DNA from 4 places in the Streptomyces sp. IBSNAI002 genome. Region 3 is predicted to be linked to each of the others. Evidence: riboswitches for the same ligand, from Rfam matches in the RefSeq annotation. Region 3 holds a riboswitch; each other region holds the start of a gene.
What was found. Region 3 has a riboswitch for cobalamin ahead of ACTVZO_RS10660 (cobalamin biosynthesis protein). Riboswitches for the same ligand answer to the same signal wherever they lie in the genome.
Positions count from the first base shown of each region.

Region 1: linked by a shared signal. The riboswitch ahead of ACTVZO_RS33990 (acyl-CoA thioesterase) and the one ahead of ACTVZO_RS10660 (cobalamin biosynthesis protein) in region 3 are both predicted to bind cobalamin.
Region 2: linked by a shared signal. The riboswitch ahead of metE (5-methyltetrahydropteroyltriglutamate--homocysteine S-methyltransferase) and the one ahead of ACTVZO_RS10660 (cobalamin biosynthesis protein) in region 3 are both predicted to bind cobalamin.
Region 4: linked by a shared signal. The riboswitch ahead of ACTVZO_RS27435 (ribonucleoside-diphosphate reductase subunit alpha) and the one ahead of ACTVZO_RS10660 (cobalamin biosynthesis protein) in region 3 are both predicted to bind cobalamin.

Region 1 is NZ_JBQPXG010000002.1:7,272,893-7,279,840, forward strand. Features, by position in the region: gene ACTVZO_RS33970 (FecCD family ABC transporter permease) at 1-1,046, opposite strand, end outside; gene ACTVZO_RS33975 (lysine N(6)-hydroxylase/L-ornithine N(5)-oxygenase family protein) at 1,100-2,455, opposite strand; gene ACTVZO_RS33980 (methionyl-tRNA formyltransferase) at 2,762-3,709, shown strand; gene ACTVZO_RS33985 (2OG-Fe(II) oxygenase) at 3,763-4,530, opposite strand; cobalamin riboswitch at 4,803-5,028, shown strand; gene ACTVZO_RS33990 (acyl-CoA thioesterase) at 5,097-5,540, shown strand; gene ACTVZO_RS33995 (ABC transporter substrate-binding protein) at 5,797-6,786, shown strand; gene ACTVZO_RS34000 (FecCD family ABC transporter permease) at 6,783-6,948, shown strand, end outside.
Region 2 is NZ_JBQPXG010000002.1:7,136,129-7,143,076, reverse strand. Features, by position in the region: gene ACTVZO_RS33475 (ATP-binding protein) at 1-1,081, shown strand, start outside; gene ACTVZO_RS33470 (hypothetical protein) at 1,051-1,182, opposite strand; gene ACTVZO_RS33465 (NAD-dependent epimerase/dehydratase family protein) at 1,277-2,227, opposite strand; gene metE (5-methyltetrahydropteroyltriglutamate--homocysteine S-methyltransferase) at 2,326-4,650, opposite strand; cobalamin riboswitch at 4,818-5,036, opposite strand; gene ACTVZO_RS33455 (short-chain fatty acyl-CoA regulator family protein) at 5,277-6,680, shown strand; gene ACTVZO_RS33450 (hypothetical protein) at 6,741-6,948, opposite strand, start outside.
Region 3 is NZ_JBQPXG010000002.1:2,182,210-2,189,157, forward strand. Features, by position in the region: gene ACTVZO_RS10635 (VOC family protein) at 54-449, shown strand; gene ACTVZO_RS10640 (hypothetical protein) at 486-1,916, opposite strand; gene ACTVZO_RS10645 (alpha/beta hydrolase family protein) at 2,118-3,275, opposite strand; gene ACTVZO_RS10650 (inorganic phosphate transporter) at 3,597-4,874, shown strand; gene ACTVZO_RS10655 (hypothetical protein) at 4,903-5,124, shown strand; cobalamin riboswitch at 5,255-5,405, shown strand; gene ACTVZO_RS10660 (cobalamin biosynthesis protein) at 5,443-6,402, shown strand; gene ACTVZO_RS10665 (cobyric acid synthase) at 6,399-6,948, shown strand, end outside.
Region 4 is NZ_JBQPXG010000002.1:5,658,441-5,665,388, forward strand. Features, by position in the region: gene ACTVZO_RS27430 (ribonucleotide-diphosphate reductase subunit beta) at 1-933, opposite strand, end outside; gene ACTVZO_RS27435 (ribonucleoside-diphosphate reductase subunit alpha) at 933-3,332, opposite strand; cobalamin riboswitch at 3,475-3,596, opposite strand; gene ACTVZO_RS27440 (GNAT family N-acetyltransferase) at 3,648-4,142, opposite strand; gene ACTVZO_RS27445 (CstA-like transporter-associated (seleno)protein) at 4,296-4,493, opposite strand; gene ACTVZO_RS27450 (carbon starvation CstA family protein) at 4,490-6,709, opposite strand; gene ACTVZO_RS27455 (GntR family transcriptional regulator) at 6,852-6,948, opposite strand, start outside.

The DNA of each region.
Region 1 (6,948 bases), 5.1 Mb from region 3:
AACTTTCCGCGCCACACCAGGACAGCGAAGAACGGCGCGCCGAGCAGCGCCACGACCACGCCCGCGTCCAGCTCACCGGGCCGCACCAGCAGGCGTCCCGCGATATCGCAGACCAGCAGGACGATGGCGCCGAGCAGACCCGCGTACGGGACCAGCCAGCGGTAGTCCGGCCCGGTCAGGTAGCGGGCCACGTGCGCCACCATCAGCCCGAGGAACGCGATGGGGCCGCAGGCCGCCGTCGCCGCTCCCGCCAGCAGGGTGATGGCGATGATGCCGACGGTCCGGATCAGCGTGATGTTGACCCCCAGGCCCCGCGCCACGTCGTCGCCCAGGTTGAGCAGGTTGACGGCGGGCAGCGTGGTCAGCGCCAGCACCAGGCCCACCACGATGAAGGCGGTCACCGGCCAGATGACGCCGAAGCCGACGCCCGCCACGGAGCCCGCGTTCCAGAAGCGCAGCGCGTTCAGCGAGGCCTTGTCCGACAGGGCGACCGCCGTGGTCATCGCCGCGAGGAACACCGTGACCCCCTGCCCGGCCAGCGCGAGCGTCAGCGGGTTTCCGGCCCCGCGCCCGATGCTCGCCAGGCCGAACACGACCACCCCGGCGACCGCGGCCCCCAGGAAGGCGAACCACACGTACTGGAGAGGGTCGGCGAAGCCGAACACCGCGATCACCGTGACCACGGCGAAGGAGGCGCCGGAGTTGACCCCGAGCAGGCCCGTGTCGGCGATCGGATTGCGCGTGTACCCCTGGATCAGCGCCCCGCCGACCCCCAGGGCCACACCGGCCGCCACCGCGAGCACCGTGCGGGGCACCCGCACGGTCTCCACGATGAGCCGGATCTCGGTGAGCCGCCGGTCGGCGTCCGGCGGCGCGGTCAGCCCGTGCCACACCTCAGCCGGACTCAGCGCGCGGGCTCCGACGGCCAACGACACCACCACCGCCGCGAGGAGGATCAGCAAGAGGGTGAGCGAACCCACAACTCGCCGCCGACGGAGCTCGGTTGTGCCCTTGGGCACGGGGAGCTGGACTGCAATCGTGCCCATGTCGCTGTACGTTATCCCTTCGCTCCACCGGCGAAACCTCGTCGGCGGACCGGCTAGCGTGCGGTGCTTCCCGACCCGTCGGCGACGGTCCGGACCTCGTCGGCATCGGACTTCAGACCCCGGTCGAGCAGCGAGTCCAGGATCTCACCGACCCGGGTGGCGGTGTTCGAGAGCAGGGACGACGTGATGCCGTGCGTGTGCTCCGTACCGCCCTGCACGTAGATCCCGCAGCGCAGTCCGGGGTCGGTGGCGATGCGGTAGTCGCGCTCGACGCGGACCCGGTCCTCGTCGTCGCGCAGGCACCGCCCGGCGACCTCGCCGAGCAGGGCGAGCGGGTCGGCGGGGCGGTACCCGGTGGCGAAGACCACGACATCGGCTTCCAGGGGGGTCTCCTCCCCGGTGACCAGGGACTGCACGGTCGCGCGGACCGTGTCCGGCGTCTGGCTGACCGCGGTCAGCCGCGAGACGTTGAGGAAGCGCAGCCGCTCGGTGCCGAGGACCTTCTCCTGGTACATCTGGCGGTAGAGGTCGTCGATCAGGTCGACGTCCACCACGGAGTAGTTGGTGTTGCCGTGGTAGTCCATCAGCCGGCGCTTGACTCCGGCCGGCGCGGCGAAGAACTCGCCCACCGCGTCCGGGTCGAAGATCCGGTTGGCGAAGCTGCTGTCGTCCGCGGGGCTGTACCCGTAGCGGGAGAAGACGGCGCAGACCTCGGCCGCGGGGAAGCGCCGGTGCAGGTAGGCGACGTTCTCCGCGGCGCTCTGCCCGGCACCGACCACGATGAACCGGGCCGGGTCGGCGCCTTCGAGGGTGTCCACCTTCGTCAGCAGGTCGGAGGTGTGCCAGACGCGGTCGGTGCGCTCCACGCCGTCCGGCATGAGGGGGCGCAGGCCGGTGCCGATGACGAGGTTGCGGGTCCGGTGCACGGCCAGCCCCTCCCCCGACCGGACCGTGACGTCCAGGTATTCGACCGCTCCGTCGTGTTCGACCGGCGTGACGCCGACGACCTCGTGGCCGTAGGACACCATGCCGTCGACCTGGTCCGCGGCCCACTCGAAGTAGTCGTGGAACTCCACCCGGAGCGGGAAGAGGGTCTTGTGGTTGATGAAGTCGACCAGCCTCCCCTTGCTCTTCAAGTAGCACAGGAAGCTGAACTCGCTGGCCGGGTTCCGGAGCGTCACCAGGTCCTTGAGGAAGCACACTTGCATGGTCGCGTCGTCGATGAGCATGCCCCGGTGCCAGCCGAAGCGCGGCTGCTGTTCGAAGAAGTGAGCGGTGAACGCTTCCTGCCTTCCGGCGCGAGCGTTGTGCTCGCTGACCGCGATCGCCATCGCCACGTTGGACGGACCGAAGCCGATGCCAATGAGGTCGTGGATCAACGGGGCGTCGCCAGGACGGACCTGAGCCATGTCACTCCCATCGTGCGGGGGGCAGCCGCCGCGCCGGGCAGGCCGGCAGCCGGTCGGGTCGATCGTCGGGAAGGGCTGAAGGGCTGAAGGGCGGAAGGGCGGAAGGGCGGAAGATGGGCACGCCGACGGAGCCGCGACCCGGAACTTAGGCAAGGCTAAGCTCATCCCGAGCCGGCTGTCGATAGACAAATCGGGCAGCCGACATCAGGGGCTCCGCCAACTCGCTTACAAAAAGACACCGTTGCAAACTTAGGCAAGCCTTGCTTTACTCGACACCAGCCAACCCCTGCTCCGAGGAGGAACCCCATGCGGGTCGTCATGTTCGGTTACCAGACCTGGGGCCACCGCACCCTGCAAGCCCTCCTGGACTCCGAGCACGACGTGGTGCTGGTCGTGACGCACCCCAAGAGCGAGCACGCGTACGAGAAGATCTGGAGCGACTCCGTCGCCGACCTCGCCGAAGAGCACGGCGTACCGGTGGTGATCCGCAACCGTCCCGACGACGACGAGCTGTTCGAGCGCCTCAAGGAGGCCGACCCGGACATCATCGTCGCCAACAACTGGCGGACCTGGCTCCCCCCGCGCGTCTTCAACCTCCCCCGCCACGGCACGCTGAACGTGCACGACGCGCTGCTGCCGAAGTACGCCGGCTTCTCCCCGCTGATCTGGGCCCTCATCAACGGCGAGACGGAAGTGGGCGTCACCGCCCACATGATGAACGACGAGCTCGACGCCGGCGCCATCGTGCGGCAGGAGGCCGTGCCGGTGGGACCGCGGGACACCGCCACGGACCTCTTCCACCGGACCGTCGACCTCATCGCCCCGGTCGTCGTCGGCGCGCTGGACAGCATCGCCTCCGGCCGGGCCGAGTTCACCGACCAGGACCGTTCCCAGGCGAGCTTCTACCACAAGCGGTCCGTCGAGGACAGCCGCATCGACTGGTCCTGGCCCGCGGCCGACCTGGACCGCCTGGTCCGCGCCCAGTCCGAGCCGTACCCGAGCGCCTACACCTTCCACAAGGGCAAGCGGCTCGAAGTACTGGCCGCGGTGGTGTCCGAGGGCCGCTACGGCGGCACTCCGGGCCGCATCTTCTACCGCGAGGGCGACGGAGTGGTGATCGTCGCGGGCGCCGACGCCCGCACCGGCCGCAACCACGGGCTGGCCATCACCCGGGTGCGGACCGAGGAAGGCCGGGAGCTGCCCGCGGCCGAGTACTTCACCTCCATGGGCGGATACCTGACCCAGCGCCCCTGACCGCCTGCCGGTTCCCCGGCCGAGCGCCCCGCGCGCACGCGGCGGTCACGCCGTCACGGTGTCGTGCGGGGTTCGGGCAGGGTGAGCCTGGTCGCGGGGTCGGCGAGCGGCAGGGCGATCGGGCGGGCCCCGTCGTGATCGCGCTCGGCGTCCGCGAGCGGGCGGGTGCGTTCGGCGGCGCGGGCCATCCACGGCCAGATCCCGAACGGCGCGGCGGGCGGCTCCGGCGCGGACCCGGTACCGCTGATCCACGTCGTCAGGGTGAACCGGCTATCGGCGAACAGCCCGCTGGGGCACGTGGACGCGACGACCTCGTGAAAGGCGCTGGCCGGGAAGAACACGATGGTGTCGTGCTCGGGCTCGATCGTGCGGTACGACTCCGCCGGCCGGGCCCCGCCCTCGTGGAGCAGGGTGTCGTACAGCCTCAGCCGGCCGCCGTCGAAGCCGCGCGGCCGGCGGTGCAGGTAGTACACGGCGGACACGGCCGTGCTGACGTCGCGCACCCGTGAGGCGTCGGTGTGCATGCCGTAGTGGCCCCCTTCACCGTGCGCCGTCAGGACCGTCCGGGTGTGCGTGAGCGCGGCCCGGTGTCCGAGGACCTCCTGCACGAGCGGCAGGCAGTCCGCCAGGTGCGCGCTGAACACGGCACTGGTCACGGGGAGCACCAGCGAGCTGCGGCCCTTGTGGGAGACCTGGCCCGAGAGCGGGTCCAGGACCGTTCCCGCGTTGAAGTCGGCCTGCCGGGAAATCGCGTACTCCAGCAGGGTGCCGGCGCGTTCCGCGCCGAGGAAGTTCTCGAAACGGCAGACCGGCGCCGCCACCACAGGCGCGGTGGACCACTGGTCGTGCGGAGGCAGTGCCTCGGTACCGATTTCCCTGGACGCGGCCGGTTCCTCGCGTATCCGCTCATGGCCCGGAACCGTACGCGGGGCCGTCGAAGGAGCGCACGGGGCGCACCGGAGTACGCCCCTGCGCCCGTGCCCCGCCCCGGTGGACGGCCGTCCCGCCGGGGATCCGCCCGCCGGGAGCGCACGGACCGGTCCGTGCGCGCACCACCCGGACCCGGGGCTGGTCAGAGCCCTCATGCGCCCGGGTAGGCTGTGAGCGCAGCTGGTTCGCCCCGTCCGCCAGGCGGGATGCGTCGTAAGAGGGAACCCGGTGGGAATCCGGGACTGCCCCGCAGCGGTGAGCGGGAACGACCGCCGTCATACGCACTGGAACCGGAACCGGTTCCGGGAAGCGACGGCCACTAGGTGCCCGCCGGGAGACCGGCAGGCGTGTCCGCGAGTCCGAAGACCTGCCACTGCCCGCATGCCGGTACGTCATGCGGGGTCCCGAAGAACACTCTGCGGGGCCTTTCTGCCGCGACTCGCGAAGGAGAGTTGACGTGGCCGACCCGACCGCTGCCACCGTGGAGTGCGTTCCCAAGAATCCGGGCGACTCCCGGGTGACCCTCGCCCACATCATGAGCGAGCACGACACCAACCTCTACGGCACCATCCACGGCGGTGTGGTGATGAAGCTCATCGACGACGCCGCCGCTGCCGCGGCCGGACGCCACGCCGACGGCCCCGCCGTCACCGTGGCCGTGGACCGGATGGCGTTCCTGGCACCGGTGCGCGCCGGCGACCTGCTCAGCGTCGACGCCGAGTTGGAACGCGCCGGCCGGACGTCGATGACGGTCGGCGTACGCGTCCGGGCCGAGCGCTGGAACGCCTCGGGCCCCACCACGGAAGTGGCCACCGCACGACTGACCTTCGTCGCGATAAACGCCGAGGGCGAGCCGCGTCCGGTACCGGCCCTCGACACCCCCGGGGCGCTCGCCCCGTAGGCCGGGGGCCGCGAGCCCGGCGACGCGTGACACCACCGGCCCGCCGACGGGCCGGGGGCCGGGGACCGACGTGCCCCGTCGCCCCGGGACCGAGTGGCACGAGCCGCCGTACGCGCCCCCCGTGCGCCCCCGCGAGCCCTCCCCACCCCACACCGACTTCCCCTCGGTTCCCCGCAGTTCCCCACTGCCCGGCCGCACGCTCCTTCCCGAGCCGGCCGGCGCATCCGACCCACCCGCGGTGAGAGGACCACCACCCATGCCCCGCATTCCCTCGAAATCCCTGCTGTCCGCCCTCGCCACAGCCCTGTTGATATCCGGCTGCGGGGGCGCCGCGACGCCCTCCGCCGCCCCGCAGGCGGACGCGGCCGCCAAGGGCTTTCCGCTCACGGTCGACAACTGCGGCGTGAGCACCACCTATCAGCGCCCGCCGCAGCGTGCGGTCTCGCTGAACCAGCACGCGACCGAGGTCATGCTGGCGCTCGGCCTGGAGAAGTCGATGGTGGGCACGGGCTACCTCGACGACAAGATCCTCCCCGAGTACCAGGGCGCCTACGACAGCGTGAAGGTCCTCTCCAAGGAGTACCCCTCCTTCGAGGCGCTCCTGGAGGCCGAGCCCGACTTCGTCTACGGCGGCTGGAAGTCCACCTTCGACGAGAAGGAGGGGCGCAGCCGGGCCGCCTTCACCAAGGCCGGGATCAACACCCACCTCAACACCGAGGAATGCCCCACCGGCCCGGTGAACGCGGCCTCCATGGACGAGGAGATCCGCACCCTCGGCAAGATCTTCGCCGTGCCCGAGCGGGCCGAGGAGCGGCTGGCGGCCCTGCACGCCACCCTCGACAAGGTCGAGACGCAGCTGGCCGGCGTCACCCCGGTCAAGCTCTTCGTGTACGACAGCGGCGACAAGACGGCCTTCACCGCGGGCGGCAAGGGCATCGGCAACGACATGATCCGGCGGGCCGGCGGCGAGAACCTCTTCGCCGACCTGGACAAGGCCTTCGGTGACGTCTCCTTCGAGCAGGTCGCCCAGCGCGCCCCCGAGGCCATCGTCATCTACGACTACGGCGACCAGTCCGTCGAGGACAAGAAGAAGTTCCTGCTCGCCCACCCGGCGCTGAAGGACGTGCCCGCGATCAAGAACCAGCGGTTCGCGGTACTGCCCCTGTCCTCCACGGTGCTCGGCGTACGGATGCCCGCGGCCGTCGAGTCGCTCGCGCAGCAGCTCCACCCCGGCCGCGTCCGGTGACCGGGGCGAAAGCCCCGGCGGCCGAGGAGGCGGGCCCTCGTGAGGCGGCCGGCCCTCAGGGGGAGGGCCGGCCGCCGGTCTCCGCGCGCCGCCCCGGGATCCCGTACGGCCTGGTGCTGGCCTTCCTCGGAGTCCTCGTGGCCGGGGCCGCGACGGCCGCGA
Region 2 (6,948 bases), 5.0 Mb from region 3:
CGTCCTGCGCGGCGAGAACTCGCTCGACGCCCTCCTGGAGCGGCTCCGCGAGACGTTCTCCATGGACTCCGTGGTGCTGCTGGAGCGGCAGAGCGAGGTCGACTCCTGGTCCACGGCGGCCTCCGTCGGCCCGCACCCGGCGGCCCGTCCCGAGGACGCCGACGTCGACCTGCCCATAGGCGAGAACATGGCGCTGGCCCTGACCGGCCGGGTGCTGCCCGCCGAGGACCGGCGCGTCCTGGGCGCCTTCGCCGCCCAGGCGGCCGTCGTGCTCGACCGCCAGCGCCTGGTCGACGAGGCCGGCAAGGCCCGCGAGCTCGCCGAGGGCAACCGGATCCGCACGGCGCTGCTCGCCGCCGTCAGCCACGACCTGCGCACCCCGCTCGCCGGCATCAAGGCCTCCGTCACCTCCCTGCGCTCCGACGACGTGGACTGGTCGCAGGAGGACCGGGCCGAGCTGCTCGAGGGCATCGAGGACGGCGCCGACCGCCTCGCCGCGCTGATCGGCAACCTGCTCGACATGTCCCGCCTCAACACCGGCACGGTCGTCCCCCTGATCCGCAGGACCGACCTCGACGAGGTCGTCCCGATGGCGCTGGGAGGCGTACCGGAGGACAGCGTCGACCTCGACATCCCCGAGACCCTGCCGATGGTCGCCGTGGACCGCGGTCTGCTGGAGCGGGCCGTCGCCAACATCGTGGAGAACGCCGTCAAGTACAGCCCCGGCGGCCGGGCCGTGCACGTCTCCGCCAGCGCCCTGGCCAGCCGGGTCGAGCTGCGGGTCGTCGACCGGGGGCCCGGGGTGCCGGACGAGGCGAAGGACCGGATCTTCGAGCCCTTCCAGCGCCACGGCGACGCACCGCGCGGAGCGGGGGTCGGCCTCGGCCTCGCCGTCGCCCGTGGCTTCACCGAGGCCATCGGGGGCACCCTCACGGCGGAGGACACCCCGGGCGGCGGCCTGACCATGGTCATCACGCTCCCCATGGCGGGGGACGGCCCCGCGGTCCCACCGGAGCTCCCGGCGTCCGCGGACGGCGTGGGCGTGCCGGCTCAGAACCGGACGGGCAGGCCGACCGGGTAGGTGCCCTCGCCCGCGAATCCGACCCGTTCGACCGCGGCCCGCCCCACGGCGAGGGCGAGGGCGAGGCCGTCGCGCCGCAGCAGCAGCTCTTCGAGGACCACCTCGATCCGCAGTCCGCCCTGCTCGGCGCGTCGGCCTGGTGGCTGGACCGGTGGCTGGACCGGTGGCTGGACCGGATCCTGCCGGCCCGTCTCGTCACCCGGTGGCCGCCACCCGCTCGCGCCACCAGTCCACGGTCGCCCCGACCTGCTCCGCGACGGGAGTGGCCCGGACCTCGAACGCGGCCTCGTAGGCGCTCGAATCGACCACGAACGGACGGTCGAACTGGTAGCGGACCTCCTTCAGTTCGCGGAGCAGCGGCGAGAAGAGCCCGCCCACGGCCAGCACGGCCGGCGGCAGCCCGCGCACCGCGACCGGCGCCGTTCCCGCCCGGGCGGCCAGCCGTCCGACCATCTCCCGGACCGGGAGCGCGGGCTCCGTCGGGACGTGCCAGGGCCGTCCCCAGGCCCGTTCCTCGCCCGCGACCCCGGCCAGCGCCGCCGCCACGTCGGGCAGGTAGGTCCAGCTGTGCGGGGCGTCCGGATCCCCGAGCACCGAGACCGGCTTGCCGCGCAGCAGCGGGGGCAGGACCCGTGCGGCCAGGTGGCCGCCGTCGGTGACTCCGGGCCCGAAGAAGTCCGAGGCCCGCACCTCGACCGCCCTGATGCGGCCCTGCTCGTGCAGCTGCCGCACCCGCTCCCAGGCGGCGGCGCGCACCCGCCCCTTGGGGCCGGTCGCCGCGAGCGGCAGTTCCTCGGTCATGGGGCCGTCCACCGGGCCGTACCCGTACAGGTTTCCCAGCATGACCAGGACGGCCCCGGTGGCCTCGGCCGCGGCGCAGAGCGAGGCGGCCAGCGGCGGCCACTCGCTCGCCCAGCGGTGGTAGGGCGGCGCGGCGCAGCCGTAGAGCGCGACCGCGCCCTTCACGGCCTCGGTCAGCCGTCCGGGGTCCTTCGCGTCCAGCGCGATGTGCTCGATCCCGGGCTCCGGGCTCCGGCCGGACCGGGTGACGACCCGGACCGCATGGCCCTGCCGGGCCAGCAGCCGCGCGGTGGCGGCGCCCGCGGGTCCAAACCCTGCGACGACATGGACGACTTGAGAGTTCACCCGCGCACACTAGCGCGGGCGGTGAACCGCACGGCCCGGAGGCCCGGGAGCCCGGGGCCCGGGGCCCGGGGCGACGGACCCCCGGGCCCCGGTCGGCCTCAGTTCGCTTCGATCTCCGTACGGACCTGCCGCGCGGCCTCGACGAGGTGCTCCAGCGAGGCCTTCGTCTCGGGCCAGCCGCGGGTCTTCAGCCCGCAGTCCGGGTTGACCCACAGCCGCCCGGCCGGGATGGCCTCAAGTCCCTTGCGCAGCAGGGCAGCCGCCTCCTCGGCGGAGGGGATGCGCGGGGAGTGGATGTCCCAGACGCCCGGGCCGACCTCGCGCGGGTATCCGGCGCCCGCCAGCTCGTCGGCCACCTGCATGTGCGAGCGGGCGGCCTCCAGGCTGATGACATCAGCGTCGAGGGCCTCGATGGCCTCGACGATGTCGCCGAACTCCGCGTAGCACATGTGGGTGTGGATCTGGGTGTCCGGCCGGACGCCGCTGGTGCTGAGACGGAAGGACTCCGTCGCCCAGGCCAGGTACGCGGCGTGGTCGGCAGCCCGCAGGGGCAGTGTCTCGCGCAGGGCGGGCTCGTCGACCTGGATCACCGAAGTACCGGCCGCCTCCAGGTCGTTCACCTCGTCGCGCAGGGCGAGCGCGACCTGCCGGGCGGTGTCGCCGAGCGGCTGGTCGTCGCGTACGAAGGACCAGGCGAGCATGGTGACCGGGCCGGTCAGCATGCCCTTGACCGGCTTGGCCGTCTGCGACTGCGCGTACGTCGTCCAGCGCACGGTCATCGGCTCCGGACGGGAGATGTCCCCGGCCAGGACCGGCGGCCGCACGTAGCGGGTGCCGTAGGACTGGACCCAGCCGTGCTGGGTGGCCAGGTATCCGGTGAGCTGCTCCGCGAAGTACTGGACCATGTCGTTGCGTTCGGGCTCGCCGTGCACGAGGACGTCGACGCCGGTCTTCTCCTGGAAGGAGAGCACCTCGCGGATCTCGGCCTCGATGCGGCGCTCGTAGCCGTCCGCGTCGAGCCGCCCGGCGCGCAGGTCGGCGCGGGCGGTGCGCAGTTCGGCGGTCTGCGGGAAGGAGCCGATGGTCGTCGTGGGCAGCAGCGGCAGCCCCAGGTGTGTCCGCTGGGCCGCCGCGCGCTGCTCGTACGGCTGGGAGCGGCGGCCGTCGGCGGCGGTGACGGCCGCGGTGCGGGCCCGTACGGCCGGGTCACGGGTGATCGCGGAGTTCGCGCGGGAGGCCAGGTCGGCTCGGTTGGCGGCGAGTTCGGCCGCGATGGCGCCGGTGCCCCGGGCGAGGCCGCGGGCGAGGGTGGTGATCTCGGCGGTCTTCTGGCGGGCGAAGGCCAGCCAGCGGCGGATCTGCGGGTCGATGTCCCGTTCGGCGCCCGCGTCCAGCGGTACGTGGAGGAGGGAGCAGGACGCGGCGACGTCGACGCGGTCGGCGAGGCCGAGCAGGGTGCCGAGGGTGGCGAGGGACTTCTCGTAGTCGTTGATCCAGATGTTGCGGCCGTTGACCACGCCCGCGACCAGGCGCTTGCCGGGGAGTCCGCCCGCCGCCGCGAGGTCGTCGAGGTTGGCGGCCGCCCGCTCGGTGAAGTCGAGCGCGAGCCCTTCGACGGGGGCCTTGGCCAGCACCGGCAGGGCCTCGCCGAGCCGGTCGAAGTACGAGGCGACCAGCAGCCTGGGCCGCTCGGCCCGGCCGATTCCGCCGAGCTCGCGGTAGGCCCGGGCGGCGACGCCCAGTTCGGCCGGGGAGCGGTCCGCCACGAGGGCGGGCTCGTCCAGCTGGACCCATTCGGCTCCGGCGGCGCGCAGATCGGCGAGGACCCGGGCGTACACGGGCAGCAGCCGGTCGAGCAGGGTGATCGGCTGGAAGTCCTCGGCCACCCCGGGGGCGGGCTTGGCGAGCAGGAGGTAGGTGACCGGTCCGACGAGCACCGGGCGGGCCTTCAGGCCGAGGGCCAGGGCTTCCTTCAGTTCGGCGACCTGCCGGGTGGAGTCGGCGGTGAAGCGGGTGTCGGGCCCGAGTTCCGGCACCAGGTAGTGGTAGTTGGTGTCGAACCACTTGGTCATCTCCAGCGGCGCCACGTCCTGGGTGCCGCGGGCCATGGCGAAGTAGCCGCCGAGGGCGTCGGCGCCGACGGCGGTGCGGTGGCGGGCGGGTACGGCGCCGACCATGACGCTGGTGTCGAGGACGTGGTCGTAGTACGAGAAGTCGCCGGTGGGGACCTCGGTGATGCCGGCGTCGGCCAGCCGGCGCCAGTTCGTCCGGCGCAGGAGCGCGGCGGTCTCGTGGAGGGCTTCGGCGCTGACGCGGCCCTTCCAGTAGCCCTCGATGGCCTTCTTCAGTTCACGGTTCTGCCCCTGGCGGGGGTAGCCGTACACGGTGGCCTCTACGGGCGCGGTCGCGGACTCGGTTGTCACGGAACTCTCCTTCGCGAGCTTGTCTCCATGAGTCCCGGTGGCGGGACGTGGGGCGCGAAGGGGTCACGGACCGGACGGGCCCGCCGGGGCGCGAAGCGCCACTGCGACCGTCCGAGATCTGTTCGCCGACCCGCCCACGAGGTCACCGGGATGTCCGCGCACGGCTGTGCGTGCGCGGGCAACGGGCAGGTCTTCGGACTTGCGGGCACGTCTGCCGTTCGGCAGACACCTACTGGCCGTCGCTTCCCAGACCCGTCCGGGTCCAGTGCGTATGACGGCGGTCGTTCCCGCTCACCGCTGCGGGGCAGTCCCGGATTCCCACCGGGTTCCCTCTTACGACGCATCCCGTCTGGCGGACGGGGCGAACCAGCTGCTGTCGATCAGCGTATGCGCAGGTGCTGGAGGACGAGTACAGCGGCTCACATGCCGGACGGCGACATGTGACACGGCGCCGCGGTGCCAAGACCGTCACCGTCCGCGCGAATCGCCGTGCGCAGGCCGATGACGGGCGGGGGATGCCAAGTTCCGCGAATCCTCGGGGGCTTTTTTGCCACGATTGCGAAGGCCGGCGGCGCCCGGATCCCGCATAGGGTTGCGGCGTCCCGGTCATACGGAGGGGGAGCGCGGTGGGCAAGACGTACGCGGGGGCCAGGCTGCGGCGGCTGCGCGAGGAGCGCCGGATGAGCCAGGCGGAGCTGGCACGCGTCCTCGCCATCTCGCCGAGCTACCTGAACCAGATGGAACACGACTCGCGGCCGCTCACGGTGCCCGTGCTGCTGCGGCTGACCGAGGCCTTCGGCGTCGATCCCGGCTTCTTCTCGGAGCGGGACACCAGCCGGCTGCTGGCCGACCTGCGCGAGGCGCTCGCCACCGAGGTCGCGGAGTCCCGGGTGTCCCCGTCGGACCTGGCGGAGCTGGCCACCCGGATGCCCGCCGTCGCCGGGGTGCTGCTGGACCTCGGCCGGCGTTCCCAGCTGCTCGCCGAGCGGCTCGCCGGGGACGCGGACGGCCGGGACGGCACGACGGAGGGTCCGCGCTCCCCGCACGAGGAGATCCGCGAGTTCTTCTACCGGCGGCAGAACTACCTGCACGACACCGATCTCGCCGCCGAGTCGCTGGCCCGCGAGATCGGGATCCGCCCCGGGGACGTCGTACGCGCCCTGTCGGCGCGGCTCCTGGACCGGCACGGGGTGCGCCTCGCGGCCGATTCGGACCGGCTGCACCGCTACGACGCGGCGAGCGGGGTCCTGCACGTGTCGAGCCGGCTGCGGCCGGGCCAGCAGGCCTTCCGGATGGCCACCCAGCTGGCGCTGCTGGAGTACGGGCAGGAGCTCGGCCGGCTGGCGGCGGAGGACTTCCCGGCGGACTCCCCCGCCCACGCCCTGGCCCGGATCGGCATCGCCAACTACTTCGCCGCCGCGCTGATCCTTCCGTACGGCGCCTTCCACACGGCCGCCGAGGAGTTCCGCTACGACATCGAGCGGCTCACCGACCGCTTCGGCCTCGGCTACGAGACCGTCTGCCACCGGCTGAGCACCCTGCAGCGCCCCCGGCTGCGCGGGGTGCCCTTCTCCTTCGTACGGGTCGACCGGGCGGGCAACATGTCCAAGCGGCAGTCCGCGACCGGATTCCACTTCTCCCGCGCCGGCGGCACCTGCCCGCTGTGGAACGTGTACGAGGCCTTCGCCGCGCCCGGCCGCATCCACGTCCAGGTCGCCGCCATGCCCGACGGACAGCGCCATCTGTGGACCGCCCGCGCCGTCACCCGCCACCGCGGCAGCTGGGGGGAACCCGGCAAGACCTTCGCGATCGGCCTCGGCTGCGAGATCCGGCACGCCTCCCGCCTCGTCTACTCCGACGGACTCGACCTCGGCAAGACCTCCGCCGACACCCCGATCGGCATGGGCTGCCGCCTCTGCGAACGCCTCGACTGCCCGCAGCGGGCCGTACCGCCCCTCGGCCGGGCCCTCGCCGTCGACGAGAACAGCAGCAGCTTCGTGCCGTACCCGGTCGCGGCCGGACGCGGCTGAGCCGCGCAGCCCGATGGCCCCCGCCCGTCCGCCCGTCCGCCCGTCCGAAGCCCGGCCCCGCTACGGCCGGGTGACGGGGACGTTGCTGGTGACGGAGCCGTCCGTGCCGGAGACCGTGACCGCGTGCCGGACGCCGTCCGGTCCCAGGACGACGGCCAGCCAGGCGCTGCCGCCGCCCTCCTGGGCGACCACGCGGATGCTCTCCACCTTGCCGCCGTCCACCGCGCCCGCCGCCTTGTCGGCCGCCTGTCCGACGGCCAGCGAGGGA
Region 3 (6,948 bases):
CGAGGCCTGCCATGCTGTGACGTGGGTCACCGTCACGAGAGGGAGTGATCGTCATGGCAGGCGTTCCGTCCATCTGCCCCACGCTGGTCTACCGCGACGCGAAGGCGGCCATCAAGCTGCTGACCGAGGCCTTCGGCTTCAGCCAGGTCGCGGTGTACGAGGGTGAGAACGGCGCCGTGGTGCACGCCGAGCTGGCCTACGGCAACGGCGTCGTGATGCTCGGCAGCAAGGGCACCGGCGGGGTCTTCGACAAGGCCATGGGCGAGGCCGGGCCCTCGGGGGTCTACGTCGTCGTCGAGGACGTGGACGCCCACCACCGCCGGGCCGTCGAGCACGGTGCGGAGATCCTGATGGAGCCCACCGACCAGGACTACGGCTCCCGCGACTACATGGCCCGGGACGGCGGGGGCAACATCTGGAGCTTCGGGACGTACGCGCCGCAGGTCTGAGACCCGCGGCGGGTACGTCCCCCCGGCCGTACGGGGCTACGCGCCGCCGGTGTGGACCTGGAAGGCGGCCCGGCGGACCGCCTTGGCGAGGGCGGGGTCGGGATGGGCGGCCGCCAGTGCGACCAGGACCTGCACGGTGCGCGGGTGGCCGACCGCGCGGACCTCGTCCAGCAGCCTGGGCACGGTGGTGCGGACGGCCGAGTCGAGGTGGCGGGCCAGCAGGTCGGCTTCGCCGTGGTCGGCGATGGCGGCCGCGGTGTCCACCCAGAGCCAGGTCGACTCCTCGGCGGTGAGGACGTCCTGCGCCTCGTCGGGATCGACCCCGTCGTGCTCGGCGAGCCAGAGCAGGGCGTAGGGGCGCAGGGCGGGCTCCCGTACGGCGGCGCGCACCTCGGGTTCGGCGGGGGCGCCGACCACGCGCAGCGCCTCGAAGGCGAGGCCGCGCAGCAGGGCGTCCTCGCCGCGGGCGGCGTGCAGGAGCTCGCTGACGGCGTGCCGGACGGGCCGGGCCGCGAGCCAGGCCTGGTACTCGGCGCGGGCCGGGCCCGGGGTGAGCCGGGCGCAGCCGTGCAGCATCGCGGCGGCGGACTGCTCGATGTTCCCGGCGGGGCTCTGCGCGGCCACGCAGATCTGCTCCAGCTTGACCCAGACCGCCCAGCTGCCGAGCGGGGTGAGCGCGGCCCGTGCGGGTCCGAGGGTGACGGCGTCCACGGCGGCGAGTCCGCCGAGCGCCCAGCGCAGCAGCCGGGCCAGCGGGGCCGGGGCGGGAGCGGCGGCGGAGGTGCCCGGCTCGTCCGTCCGGGCGGCCGCGGGCTCCGTGTCGTAGGGGACCTCGCACCGCTCGTCGCGCAGTTCGGTGACGCGCTGCCCGAGGAGGTCGAGGAGGTCGGGGACGGTCACCGGTCCGGCGGAGAGCTGGAGCAGGGACAGCAGTTGGGGCATCGCCTCGACGACCTCGGCGACGGCCGCGGGGGCGATGTCGGCGGGGGCGGGGTGCACGAGGGACCAGGCGTCGAAGAGGGCGACCCAGCCGCGCAGTACGGCGGTGTCGTCGCGGTCCCAGGCGCGCAGGCGCCAGCCGGGCCGGGCGTGGCCGCCGTGCACCTCGACGAGACCGGCGAGGCGGGCGCGGTCCCAGCCGACCCTGATCTGGCCGTGCGTCAGGTTCAGTTCCCCGGCGGCGCGTTCCACGTCCTGCGGGCGGAGGGCGCCGGTGGGGGCGGGGCTGCCCCCGTCGCCGGCGCCGAGGTTGAGCTCGGCCCAGCGGGTCAGGCGTACGGCGTCGGCGAGCGAGGCCCGTGCCCGGTTCGCGAGGTCGGCCGTGGCGGGGGTGCCCGCCGGGGGCCTCGGGGCGGGCCGGGTGCGCCGGTCCGTCACCGCCTTGCGTGCCGTACTGACGGACCTCGGGTAGACGAGGCGGAGTCTGGAGTCGCGAGCCAACTGCTCATCAGGCTTTCGGGACGTCACGGAAGCAGTCTCGCCCGTCACTGGCCGAAAGCCCAAACGGAACCAGCCGTTTCCAAGGCAGCCCCGAGGTGCAGACCGGGGCAACTCACCCGCAGGTCTCCGGTCGCCACATCCCCTTCACATGAACGGCCGTGCGAAAGGCCGGAAGAAGGGCCGGAGGAGCGGTCACACGAGCGGTCGTATGAGAGGTGACCCGAGGCGTCACATGAGGGGGGTGAGGAAGCGGCGCAGGGCCTCCTCGTAACCGGCCTGGTCGGCGTTCCACATGGCGCCGTGGCCCGCCTCGCGCACGGTGTGCAGGGTGACGAGGTCGGGACGGGCGGCGGCGAGCCGCAGCGAGGGTTCCCAGGGGGCGAGGGTGTCGTCCGGGCCGTGGAAGACCAGGACGGGGACGCGCAGCGCGCCCGGGTCGGCCAGGGGCGGCCGGTGGTCGGCGCGCAGTCCCGCGCGGCTCTCGGCGGCCCGTACCGCGAGCGGGAGCACCGGGCCCGGGGTGTGGCGTGCCGCGGCGAGCGCGCGCAGGGTCGCGTGCCAGTCGAGCACGGGCGAGTCCAGCACCAGCCCGGAGATCCGGCCGGCCAGCGCCGAGCGTTCGGCGGCGCGCAGGGCCATGGTGGCCCCGGTGGACCAGCCGTGCAGGATCACGCGGCGGGCGCCGTAGCGCAGGGCGTAGCGGATGGCGGCGTCCAGGTCCCGCCACTCCGACTCGCCGAGGTGGCCGAGGCCGTCCGGGGAGGCGGGGGCGCCGAGGTCACCGCGGTAGGCGAGGTCCAGGACGGGCAGCCGGTGCCGGTGCAGGAAGGGCATGACCACCATCGGGTGCTCCCGGCCGGAGCCGAGCCCGTGCACGGTGATGACCCAGGTGTCGCGGGCCCCGGGCACGAACCAGGCGGGCAGCGCGCCGAGCTCCCCGGGGACGTCCACGTCGGCGTGCTCGAGCCCGAGGGCGGTGCGCGGGTTCCCGAGGTGGACCTGGGGGGTCAGGGTGACGCGGGTGCCGGGGTGGAGGCTGCCGTGGGTGACGGCGAGGAGGCGGCGTACGACGGTGTCCGGGTCGTGCTCGGCGTCGGGGAGCACGGACCCGACGACGGCGTGCACGCCGGGGGCGTCGAGTCCGTACGTACCGGGGCGCAGGGCGCCGAGCCCGGGGGCGCCCCCGGCCGGGGGCCGGGGGAGGGTCAGCACGACCCGGCCGGCGTCGGCGGAGTGGACGCTCAGGCGCGGGCTGCCCGGCAGCGGGTGCCCGGGCTCGGGCCGCAGGGCCGCGCCGGCGGCGTACCGGCCGGCCGCGACCGCGGCCACGCCGGCGCCCAGGAGGCTCGTGGTGACGGCCGCTGCCGTCGCTGTCGCGGTACGCACGGCTCCAGTGTCGAGGCGCGGGCTTCGGCGGGCCACCGGAGGCGATCGTTCCGACCACGGCCGGCAGGGACCGGCAGGGAGGTGATCTAGCTCTCTTTCGGCACCCCGGGCGGGTCGGCCGACCTGCCTGAGCTCCCTCGCGGAGGGGTTCGTTCACCCCGCTTTGACGTGCATTTATCGAGACTCTTACGTCAGAATCGGGATGAATGACCCGATCATGCCCGGCGCGGGGACACCATTAGGTCCGCGTCAGTTCACCTTCCGTTCATCCAGGTTGCCTACGGTCGCCGAGCCACTGACGTCAAACAGAAGCCTGGGTAAATGGAGCACATAACGCTTCTCCTCGGGATCGTGATCATCACCGCTCTCGTGTTCGACTTCACGAACGGTTTCCACGACACAGCCAATGCGATGGCCACCACCATCTCCACTGGCGCCCTCAAGCCCAAGACGGCGGTGGCCATGTCCGCCGTGCTCAACCTCGTCGGCGCTTTCATGTCCGTGGAGGTCGCCAAGACGATCTCCAAGGGACTGGTCAACGAGGAAGGCATCCAGCCAGAGGTGATCTTCGCCGCCCTGGTCGGCGCGATCCTCTGGAACCTCCTGACCTGGCTGGTCGGCCTGCCCTCCAGCTCCTCGCACGCCCTGATGGGCGGCCTGATCGGTGCCGCGGTCGCCTCGGCCGGCCTCGGCGCGGTCAACGGCGACACGCTCGTCACCAAGGTGCTCATCCCGGCGATCGCGGCCCCGCTCGTCGCCGGTCTCGCGGCGATGCTGGCCACGAAGGTCACCTACAAGTTCGGCAACAAGGTCGGCGAGAAGACCTCGGCCAAGGGCTACCGCGCCGGCCAGATCGCCTCGGCCGGACTCGTCTCCCTCGCGCACGGCACCAACGACGCGCAGAAGACGATGGGCATCATCACCCTGGCGCTCATCGCCGGCGGCGCGATCGCGCCCGACGCGAACCCGCCGGTGTGGGTCATCCTCTCCGCCGGTGTCGCGATCGCGCTCGGCACCTACCTGGGCGGCTGGCGCATCATCCGCACCATGGGCAAGGGCCTGACCGACCTGCAGCCGCAGCAGGGCTTCGCCGCCCAGACCTCGGCCGCCACCGTCATCCTGGCCTCCTCGAACCTCGGCTTCTCGCTCTCCACCACCCACTCGTGCTCCGGCGCGGTCATGGGTGCGGGCCTGGGCCGCAAGGGCGGTGTGGTCCGCTGGTCCACCGCGACCCGCATGTTCATCGCCTGGGGCCTGACCCTGCCGGCCGCGGCCCTCGTCTCCGCGGGCGCCGAGCTGGTCATGCGCACCGGTGACATCGGCATCGCCGCCGTCACGGTGTTCCTGATCGGCTCCTGCCTCGCCATCTGGCTCGTCTCGCGCCGTCAGGTCGTCGACCACACCAACGTCAACGAGGTAGACGACGCGCCGGCGGACGCCACCGCGGAGGCGGGTGTCGTCACCACGGCGATCGCGGCCGTCACCGTCCCGCCGACCACCGCCGCCGCCGGTACCACCGCCGCGGTGACGGACGAGGACCTCAAGGCCACCATCCCGGCCTCGACCGCGACGCCTGCGGCTCCGGCCGCGGCGGTCTGACCCCGAGAACGACAGAGGAATCAGCGGTATGAAGATCGACTGGGAAGCACTCGGCTCCGTGTTCGGGGTCAGCCTCTCCGCCACCGTCGCCCTCGTGGCCCTGTTCACCCTCGGCCTGGTGGGCCTGTCCAAGCACGAGGCCGCCACCGAGCGGGGCGGCGCGGCCACCCTGGCCCGCAGCGGCGCCTACGCCTGCTTCGCGCTCTGCGCGGCGGCCGTGTCCTACGGGATCTACCTGATCGTCGTCTGACACGTCACGTGTGAAGGCTCCCCCCGGGTTCCCCGGGGGGAGCCTTCGTGTACCCCCGCCCCCTCCCCCGCCCCCCTTCCCACCGCTGCCCCGCCGCTGCCCCGCCGCAGGTCAACGGCGAGTTGACGGGCCTTCGCGGTGCGTGGTGGACTGCCCGAGCCAATACGGCGGCATGGAGAGGAAGTCCGGTGCGAATCCGGCGCGGTCCCGCCACTGTCACCGGGGCACTCGGCCGAGTGCGACCCGGAAGCCAGGAACTCTCGCCGCCGGACACGTCGAACCAGGGCGCGGACCCTGAGTGAGGACATACCTGCCACCATGCGTGCCGATCGCGTCTTCGCGTACGGCGTCACGGCGGGCCTGATCGGCGACCGGATTCTCGGGGATCCGCGCCGAGGGCACCCCGTGGCCGCCTTCGGACGAGCCGCCGCCGCCGTCGAGCGCGCCCTGTGGCGCGACGACCGCGCCCGGGGCCTCCTGCACACCCTGGTCTGCGCCGGGGGCGCGGCCGCCGTCGGCGCGCTGGGCGCCCGCGCCGTGCGCTCCCGGCCCGCGGCGGCCCGTATAGCCCTGACCGCCGCCGCCACCTGGGCCGTCGTGGGCGGCACCTCGCTGGGCCGGGAGGCCCGCGCCATCGGCGGCGCGCTCGCCGCCGGCGACGCCGAGGTGGCCCGCGAGCGGCTGCCGCACCTGTGCGGGCGCGATCCGGAGGCCCTGGACGAGCAGCAGATGGCCCGAGCCGTCGTGGAGTCGGTCGCGGAGAACACCTCCGACGCGGTGGTCGGGGCCCTGGTGTGGGGCGCCGTCGCCGGCGTCCCCGGGCTGCTGGCCTTCCGCGCCGTGAACACCCTGGACGCGATGGTCGGCCACAAGTCCCCCCGCTACCTGCGCTACGGCTGGGCCTCCGCCCGGCTCGACGACCTGGCGGGCTGGCCGGGGGCCCGGCTGACCGCGCTGGCCGCCGTGGTGGCCGGACCCGACCGGCGGGGAGCCGTACGGGCCTGGCGCGCGGACGCCGCCGGACACCCGAGCCCGAACGCCGGGCCGGTGGAGGCCTCCTTCGCGGGGGCGCTCGGCGTACGGCTGGGGGGCACCCTGGCGTACGGCGGCCGGGTCGAGCACCGGGCGGTCCTCAACGGCGGGGCGGGGCGGCCCGTGGAGGTCGCGGACATCGAGCGGGCGGTACGGCTGTCGCGGCGGGTGACCTGGCTGGCGCTGGGGACCTGCGTCGCGGCCCGCATGCTGGTCTCGCGTACATCACGGAGGGGGCGCGCATGAACGGCGCGAAGCGCGGCGGCGGACTGCTGGTCGCCGGAACCACATCGGACGCGGGCAAGAGCGTGGTCACGGCGGGCATCTGCCGCTGGCTGTCCCGGCAGGGCGTGAAGGTGGCGCCCTTCAAAGCGCAGAACATGTCGCTGAACTCCTTCGTCACCCGGGAGGGCGCCGAGATCGGCCGCGCGCAGGCGATGCAGGCGCAGGCGGCCGGCGTGGAGCCGACCGCGCTGATGAACCCGGTCCTGCTCAAGCCCGGCAGCGACCGCAGCAGCCAGGTGGTGCTGCTGGGCAAGCCGGTGGGCGAGATGAGCGCCCGCGGCTACCACGGCGGCAGGCAGGAGCAGCTGCTCGGCATCGTCACGGACTGCCTGGAGCAGCTGCGGGGCACGTATGACGCCGTGATCTGCGAGGGGGCGGGCAGTCCGGCCGAGATCAACCTGCGCCGGACCGACATCGTGAACATGGGCATCGCGCGGGCCGCGCGGTTCCCGGTGGTCGTGGTCGGGGACATCGACCGGGGCGGGGTCTTCGCCTCCTTCTTCGGCA
Region 4 (6,948 bases), 3.5 Mb from region 3:
CTGCACGCCCTGCAGCTCCATGAAGGAGAACGGGTTCTGCGAGCCGTACACCGGCGCGAAGCCGAGGCGGACCAGGCGCTGGTCCGCGACGCACTCCAGGTACTCGCGCATCGACTCGGTGTTCATGCCCGGCAGGCCCTCGCCGCACAGGTCGCGGCCGAACTGCAGCTCCGCCTCCACGGCCTCCCGCAGCATGTCGGTGACCTGCTGCTGGAGAGCGTCGTCGAAGAGCTCCGGCTCCTCCTTGCGGACCGTGTCCACGACCTCGAAGGCGAAGTTCATGTGCATGGTCTCGTCGCGGAACACCCAGTTGGTGCCCGTGGCCAGGCCGTGCAGCAGGCCGCGCGAGCGGAACCAGTACACGTACGCGAAGGCGCCGTAGAAGAACAGGCCCTCGATGCACGCGGCGAAGCAGATCAGGTTCAGCAGGAAGCGGCGGCGGTCGGCCTTCGTCTCCAGCCGGTCGATCTTCTCGACCGAGTCCATCCACTTGAAGCAGAACTGCGCCTTCTCGCGGATGGAGGGGATCTCCTCGACCGCGTCGAAGGCGGCCGCGCGGTCGTCCGGGTCGGGCAGGTAGGTGTCGAGCAGCGTCAGGTAGAACTGGACGTGCACGGCCTCCTCGAACAGCTGGCGCGACAGGTACAGGCGCGCTTCCGGGGAGTTGATGTGCTTGTAGAGCGTCAGCACCAGGTTGTTCGAGACGATCGAGTCGCCCGTCGCGAAGAACGCGACCAGACGGCCGATCATGTGCTGCTCGGCCGGCGTCAGCTTCGCGAGGTCGGCGACGTCCGAGTGGAGGTCGACCTCCTCCACCGTCCACGTGTTCTTGATCGCGTCCCGGTAGCGCTCGTAGAAGTCCGGGTAGCGCATCGGGCGGAGCGTGAGCTCGAAGCCCGGGTCCAGGAGGTTCTTGTTGTCGATGGAGCTCATTACTGGCAGGCCTCGCAGGACTCGGGGTTCTCAAGGGAGCAGGCCAGCGCGTCGGCGTCGACGGCCTGCGGAAGCGGGGTGGCGGCGGCCGGGACGGCGGACGCGGACGCCGCACGGGCGATCTTCGTCGCCGGGCGCGAGCGCAGGTAGTACGTGGTCTTCAGACCCTGCTTCCAGGCGTACGCGTACATCGAGCTGAGCTTGCCGATGGTGGGCGTCTCCAGGAACAGGTTCAGCGACTGCGACTGGTCGAGGAACGGCGTACGGGCCGCCGCCATGTCGATCAGTCCGCGCTGCGGGATCTCCCACGCCGTGCGGTACAGCTCGCGCACCTCGGCCGGGATCCAGCCGAAGCCCTGCACCGAGCCGGAGGCCTCGCGCAGCGCCTCGCGGGTCTGCGCGTCCCATACGCCGAGCTGCTTCAGCTCCTCCACCAGGTACGCGTTGACCTGGAGGAACTCACCGCTCAGCGTCTCGCGCTTGAAGAGGTTGGAGACCTGCGGCTCGATGCACTCGTACACGCCCGCGATCGAGGCGATCGTCGCCGTCGGGGCGATGGCCAGCAGCAGCGAGTTGCGCATGCCGGTCTCGGCGACGCGGGCGCGCAGCGCGTCCCAGCGCTCGGGCCAGTTCAGCTCTACGTCGTAGTGGTCCGGGTGCAGGACACCGCGGGCGGTACGGGTCTGCTCCCAGGCCGGGAGCGGGCCGCTGCGCTCGGCGAGGTCGCAGGAGGCCTCGTACGCGGCGAGCATGATCCGCTCGGACAGCTTGGTGGACAGGGCCTTCGCCTCGGGGGAGTCGAAGGGCAGCTTCAGCTTGAAGAAGACGTCCTGGAGGCCCATCGCGCCCAGGCCCACCGGGCGCCAGCGGGCGTTGGAGCGGCCGGCCTGCTCGGTCGGGTAGAAGTTGATGTCCACCACGCGGTCGAGGAAGGTCACGGCCGTGCGGACGGTCTCGTCCATCCGCTCCCAGTCGATCTCCGGGCCGTCCGCCGTGTCGATGACGAAGGCGCCCAGGTTGACCGAGCCGAGGTTGCAGACGGCCGTCTCGCCGTCGTTGGTGACCTCGATGATCTCGGTGCACAGGTTCGAGGAGTGCACGACGGTGCCCGGCTCGGCGGTCTGGTTCGCCGTGCGGTTGGAGGCGTCCTTGAACGTCATCCAGCCCTGGCCGGTCTGCGCGAGGGTGCGCATCATCCGGCCGTACAGGTCGCGCGCGGGCATGGTCTTGCGGGCCAGGCCGTCCGCCTCGGCCTTGCGGTAGGCGGCGTCGAACGCGTCGCCCCACAGGTCTACCAGCTCGGGCACGTCGGCCGGGGAGAACAGCGACCAGTCGGCGTCGGCGTTCACGCGGCGCATGAACTCGTCCGGCACCCAGTGGGCCAGGTTCAGGTTGTGCGTACGGCGCTGGTCCTCACCGGTGTTGTCGCGGAGCTCCAGGAACTCCTCGATGTCCGCGTGCCAGGTTTCCAGGTAGACGGCGGCGGCGCCCTTGCGGCGGCCGCCCTGGTTCACGGCGGCGACGGAGGCGTCGAGGGTCTTCAGGAACGGCACGATGCCGTTGGAGTGGCCGTTGGTGCCGCGGATCAGCGAACCGCGGGCGCGGATGCGGGAGTACGAGAGACCGATGCCGCCGGCGTGCTTGGAGAGGCGGGCGACCTGGTGGTAGCGGTCGTAGATCGAGTCCAGCTCGTCCAGCGGGGAGTCCAGCAGGTAGCAGGAGGACATCTGCGGGTGACGGGTGCCGGAGTTGAAGAGCGTGGGGGAGGACGGCAGGTAGTCGAGGCGGCTCATCAGCCGGTAGAGCGAGGCCACTTCCTCGAGCGCCTGGACGGACTCGTTCTCGGCCAGGCCGCAGGCCACGCGCAGCATGAAGTACTGCGGGGTCTCGATCACCTGGCGGGTGATCGGGTGGCGCAGCAGGTAGCGGCTGTGCAGGGTGCGCAGGCCGAAGAAGCCGAAGCGGTCGTCCGCGCCCTCGGCGAGCGTGTGCTCCACCAGCGCGTCCAGGCGGCTCGCGTGGATCCGTACGAACTCGGCCGTGCGGTCGGCGATGAGGCCCTCGCGGTGGCCGACCTCGACGGATGCCGAGAAGGAGGTCGAGCCCTGGCCCGCGGCCTCGTCGCGTACGGCCAGCGTCAGCAGGCGCGCGGCGAGCCGGGAGTACGCCGGGTCCTCGGAGATCAGCCCGGCGGCGGCCTCGGTGGCCAGGCCGCGCAGCTCGGCATCGTCGGCGGCGGTGCTGCGGCCGCGCAGCGCGGCGGCCGCGACCCGGCCGGGGTCGGTGTCGGGGAGGTCCGCCGTCAGTTCGGTGAGGGTACGCAGCAGCGTGGCCCCCGGGCCCTCGGTGTTGTCGCCAGAAACGGACTCGGCGCGCGGTGCGGAAGGCGCGATGGTCACGGCGGGAGCTCTCCCTCGCTCGGCCCGGATCGACGGCGGGCGGGCACGGGGAGGCGCGTGCGGGCGTGGCAGGCACGCGGAGACCGCACGGCGTCCACCGGCCCAACCGCGAGGCCCGGACGTATCGGCACCCGGTTCGGTCGACCCGGGCGCACCGTCGGCAGGTCCTCGGACTTCATGTCCGGTAAGCGGACAGTTCATACCGTTGCGGGACAGTTCCGGATTCGCACCGGATTCCCCTGCGGCGACAGCAGGCATGAGCATACATGTGGGGGGCCGCAGATGCGTGACCCCCCACATGTTGTGTCGGTGTGGCTACAGCTCCAGACGGTACGTAAGCAAGGTGAGCCCGGGAACCGGCGCCCAGTCCCGCTCCGGCGTCCGGATGAAACCGAGCCGCTCATAGATCCGCTGGGCCCCCGTCATGCCGCGCTGGGTGGACAGCACCAAGTGCGTGACGCCCGCCAGCTCCCGCGCGCGGGCCACGCACGCGCGCACCAGCGCCTCGCCCGCGCCGCGTCCGCGGGCCTCGCGGGAGACGGCCAGCATCCGGAATTCGGCCTCGCCGGGTCCGGCGATGTCGGCCAGCGGGCTGCCGGGCGGGGCGAAGGTCACCCCGCCGAGCAAGGCCCTCTCCTCGGCGGCCACGAGCACCTCCCCGTCGGCGGCCCGCCCGGCGACATCGCGCAGCACGCCCGCGTAGAACGCCTCACCGGAGCCCAGGAGTCCGTCGCCCAGGTAGGCCTGCGCGGTGATCTCACCCAGCTGCTCGTACTCGGCGGGCAGCGCCGCCCTGATCACGATGTCCATGGCATCGAGTGTGCCGGACGGCCGGCGGCGGCCGGCGGGCCGCAGTCCGCAGGGGCCGGGTGCGCAGGAGCCGGGTTCGGGGCGGGGGTGCGCCGAGGAGCACGAAGGCCCCGCCGCGGGTGGCGGCGGGGCCTTCGTGTGTACGGCACGGGCTCAGCAGCAGCCGAAGCCCTCGCGGGGGTCCGCCTCGCGTGCGTCCGTGCGGGCGCGTTCGAAGGCGCGGCGGGTCATGACCTGCACGTCCGGATCGTGGCCGCGGGCGTGGGCGACGTAGCGGTCGTACGCCGCCTCGCCCGAGAACTCGCGCACGAAGTACCGGACCCTGGCCAGCCGCTCCCGCAGGGAGGTCATGCCACCGGCTCCTTGACGTGGCCGCCGCCCGAGTCGAGCCCCGCCGCGGTCAGCTCCGCCCGCTCCTCGGCCGTCGGGAACAGCCCGGCCGGCGCGACGATCCTCGACTCGGTCCACGGGACCTCGGCCAGCTTCGCCGACTCCGGGTTGCTGATCGCCTTGAAGCACGTGCGGGCCGCGTCGGCCAGCACGATGATGATCAGCAGTGCGAACAGGGCGCACAGGACCCCGTCCACGGTGGCGTTGGTGACCACCGTCTGCATCTCCTCCATGTTCTTGGCGGGCGGCAGCACCTTGTCGGCGTCGATGCCGGCCTGGTACTTGTCGCGCTGGGCGAAGAAGCCGACCCGGACGTCCTCGGAGAAGATCTTCTGGTAGCTCGCGGTCAGCGTCACCGTGGCGTCCCAGGCCAGCGGCACCGCCGTCACCCAGGCCCACTTCAGGCGCCCCGACTTCACCAGCAGCGTGGTGCACACCGCCAGGGCGACGGCGGCCAGCAGCTGGTTCGCGATGCCGAACAGCGGGAACAGCTGGTTGATGCCGCCCAGCGGGTCCTTCACGCCGACCCACAGGAAGTAGCCCCAGCCGCCGACCACGACGGCGCTGGCCAGCCACACGCCCGGCTTCCAGCTGACGTCCTTGAAGGACTTGTGCACGTTGCCCAGGGTGTCCTGGAGCATGAACCGGCCGACCCGGGTGCCCGCGTCGACCGTGGTGAGGATGAACAGCGCCTCGAACATGATCGCGAAGTGGTACCAGAAGGCCTTCATCGAGCCGCCGCCGATGACCGAGGCGAAGATCTCCGACATTCCGAGTGCGAAGGTCGGCGCGCCGCCCGTACGGGAGAGCAGGCTCGTCTCCTCGACGTCCTTCGCGGCCTGGGTCAGGGCCTCCGGGGAGATGGCGAAGCCGAAGTTCGTGACCGCCTGCGAGGCCGACTCCACGGTGGTGCCGATGACGCCGCCGGGGGAGTTGATGGCGAAGTAGAGGCCGGGCTCCAGGATGCAGGCCGTGATCACGGCCATGACGGCGACGAACGACTCGGTGAGCATCGCCCCGTAGCCGATCATCCGGACCTGGGTCTCCTTCTGGATCATCTTCGGCGTGGTGCCCGAGGAGACCAGCGCGTGGAAGCCCGACAGGGCGCCACAGGCGATCGTGATGAACACGAACGGGAACATCGATCCGGCGAAGACCGGGCCGTCCCCGCGCGCGGCGAAGTCGGTGACCGCGGGCATCTTCAGGGTGGGCATCGCGATGAACACGCCGACGGCCAGCAGTGCGATGGTGCCCACCTTCATGAAGGTGGAGAGGTAGTCGCGCGGTGCGAGCAGCATCCAGACCGGCAGCACCGAGGCCAGGAAGCCGTAGACGATCATCCAGATGACCAGCGTTTCCTTCTCCAGGGTGAAGGTGCCCGCCAGCGAGGACTCCGCGACCCAGCCGCCCGCGACGATGGCGAGCAGCAGGAGGGCCACGCCGATCAGCGAGACCTCGGTGACCCGGCCGGGCCGCAGGACGCGCAGGTAGAAGCCCATGAAGAGGGCGATCGGGATCGTCATGCCGATGGAGAAGACGCCCCAGGGAGAGTGCGCCAGGGCGTTGACGATGACCAGGGCGAGCACGGCCAGGAGGATGATCATGATGGCGAACACGGCGAGCAGGGCGGCGGCTCCGCCCACGGGGCCGATCTCGTCCCGGGCCATCTGGCCGAGCGAACGGCCGTCGCGCCGGGTGGAGAAGAACAGCGTCACCATGTCCTGCACGGCGCCCGCGAAGATCACGCCCACGACGATCCAGATGGTGCCGGGCAGGTAGCCCATCTGTGCGGCGAGCACCGGCCCGACGAGGGGTCCGGCTCCGGCGACGGCGGCGAAGTGGTGGCCGAAAAGGACCCGTCGGTCGGTGGGGTGGAAGTCGACACCGTTGTCAAGGCGTTCGGCGGGGGTGGCCCGCGTCTTGTCCACCTTCAGTACGCGGTGCGCGATGAACCGCGAGTAGAAGCGGTAGCCGATCGCGTACGAGCCCAGCGCGGCGGCGAGCAGCCACGCGGCGGAGATCTCCTCGCCGCGGGAGAGGGCCAGGACGCCCCAGCCGATGGCGCCGACGAGTCCGACGAGCACCCAGGCGGCGATGGCCTTCGGGGAAGGCGAGCCCGGCCTGCCGCCCGGACCCGCCGCGTTCCGTTGTGTCCCAGTTGCTTCCGGTTCAGCCATGACCCTCGTCCCATCGTCGATCATCTGCGTAAGCGCAGGGAATCTACGGGGGATTGCCTGGTGAACGTAAGACCCCGTCCGTATTCCGGTATTCGGGGTCCCGGTATATAGGGACGGAGGTCGGGCGGCGGTCCGCCCGTCGTCAGACGGCGGGCCGCTTGAGCCGGGCGACGAACTTGTACCGGTCGCCGCGGTACACCGACCGCACCCACTCCACGGGTTCCCCGTCCGCGTCGAGC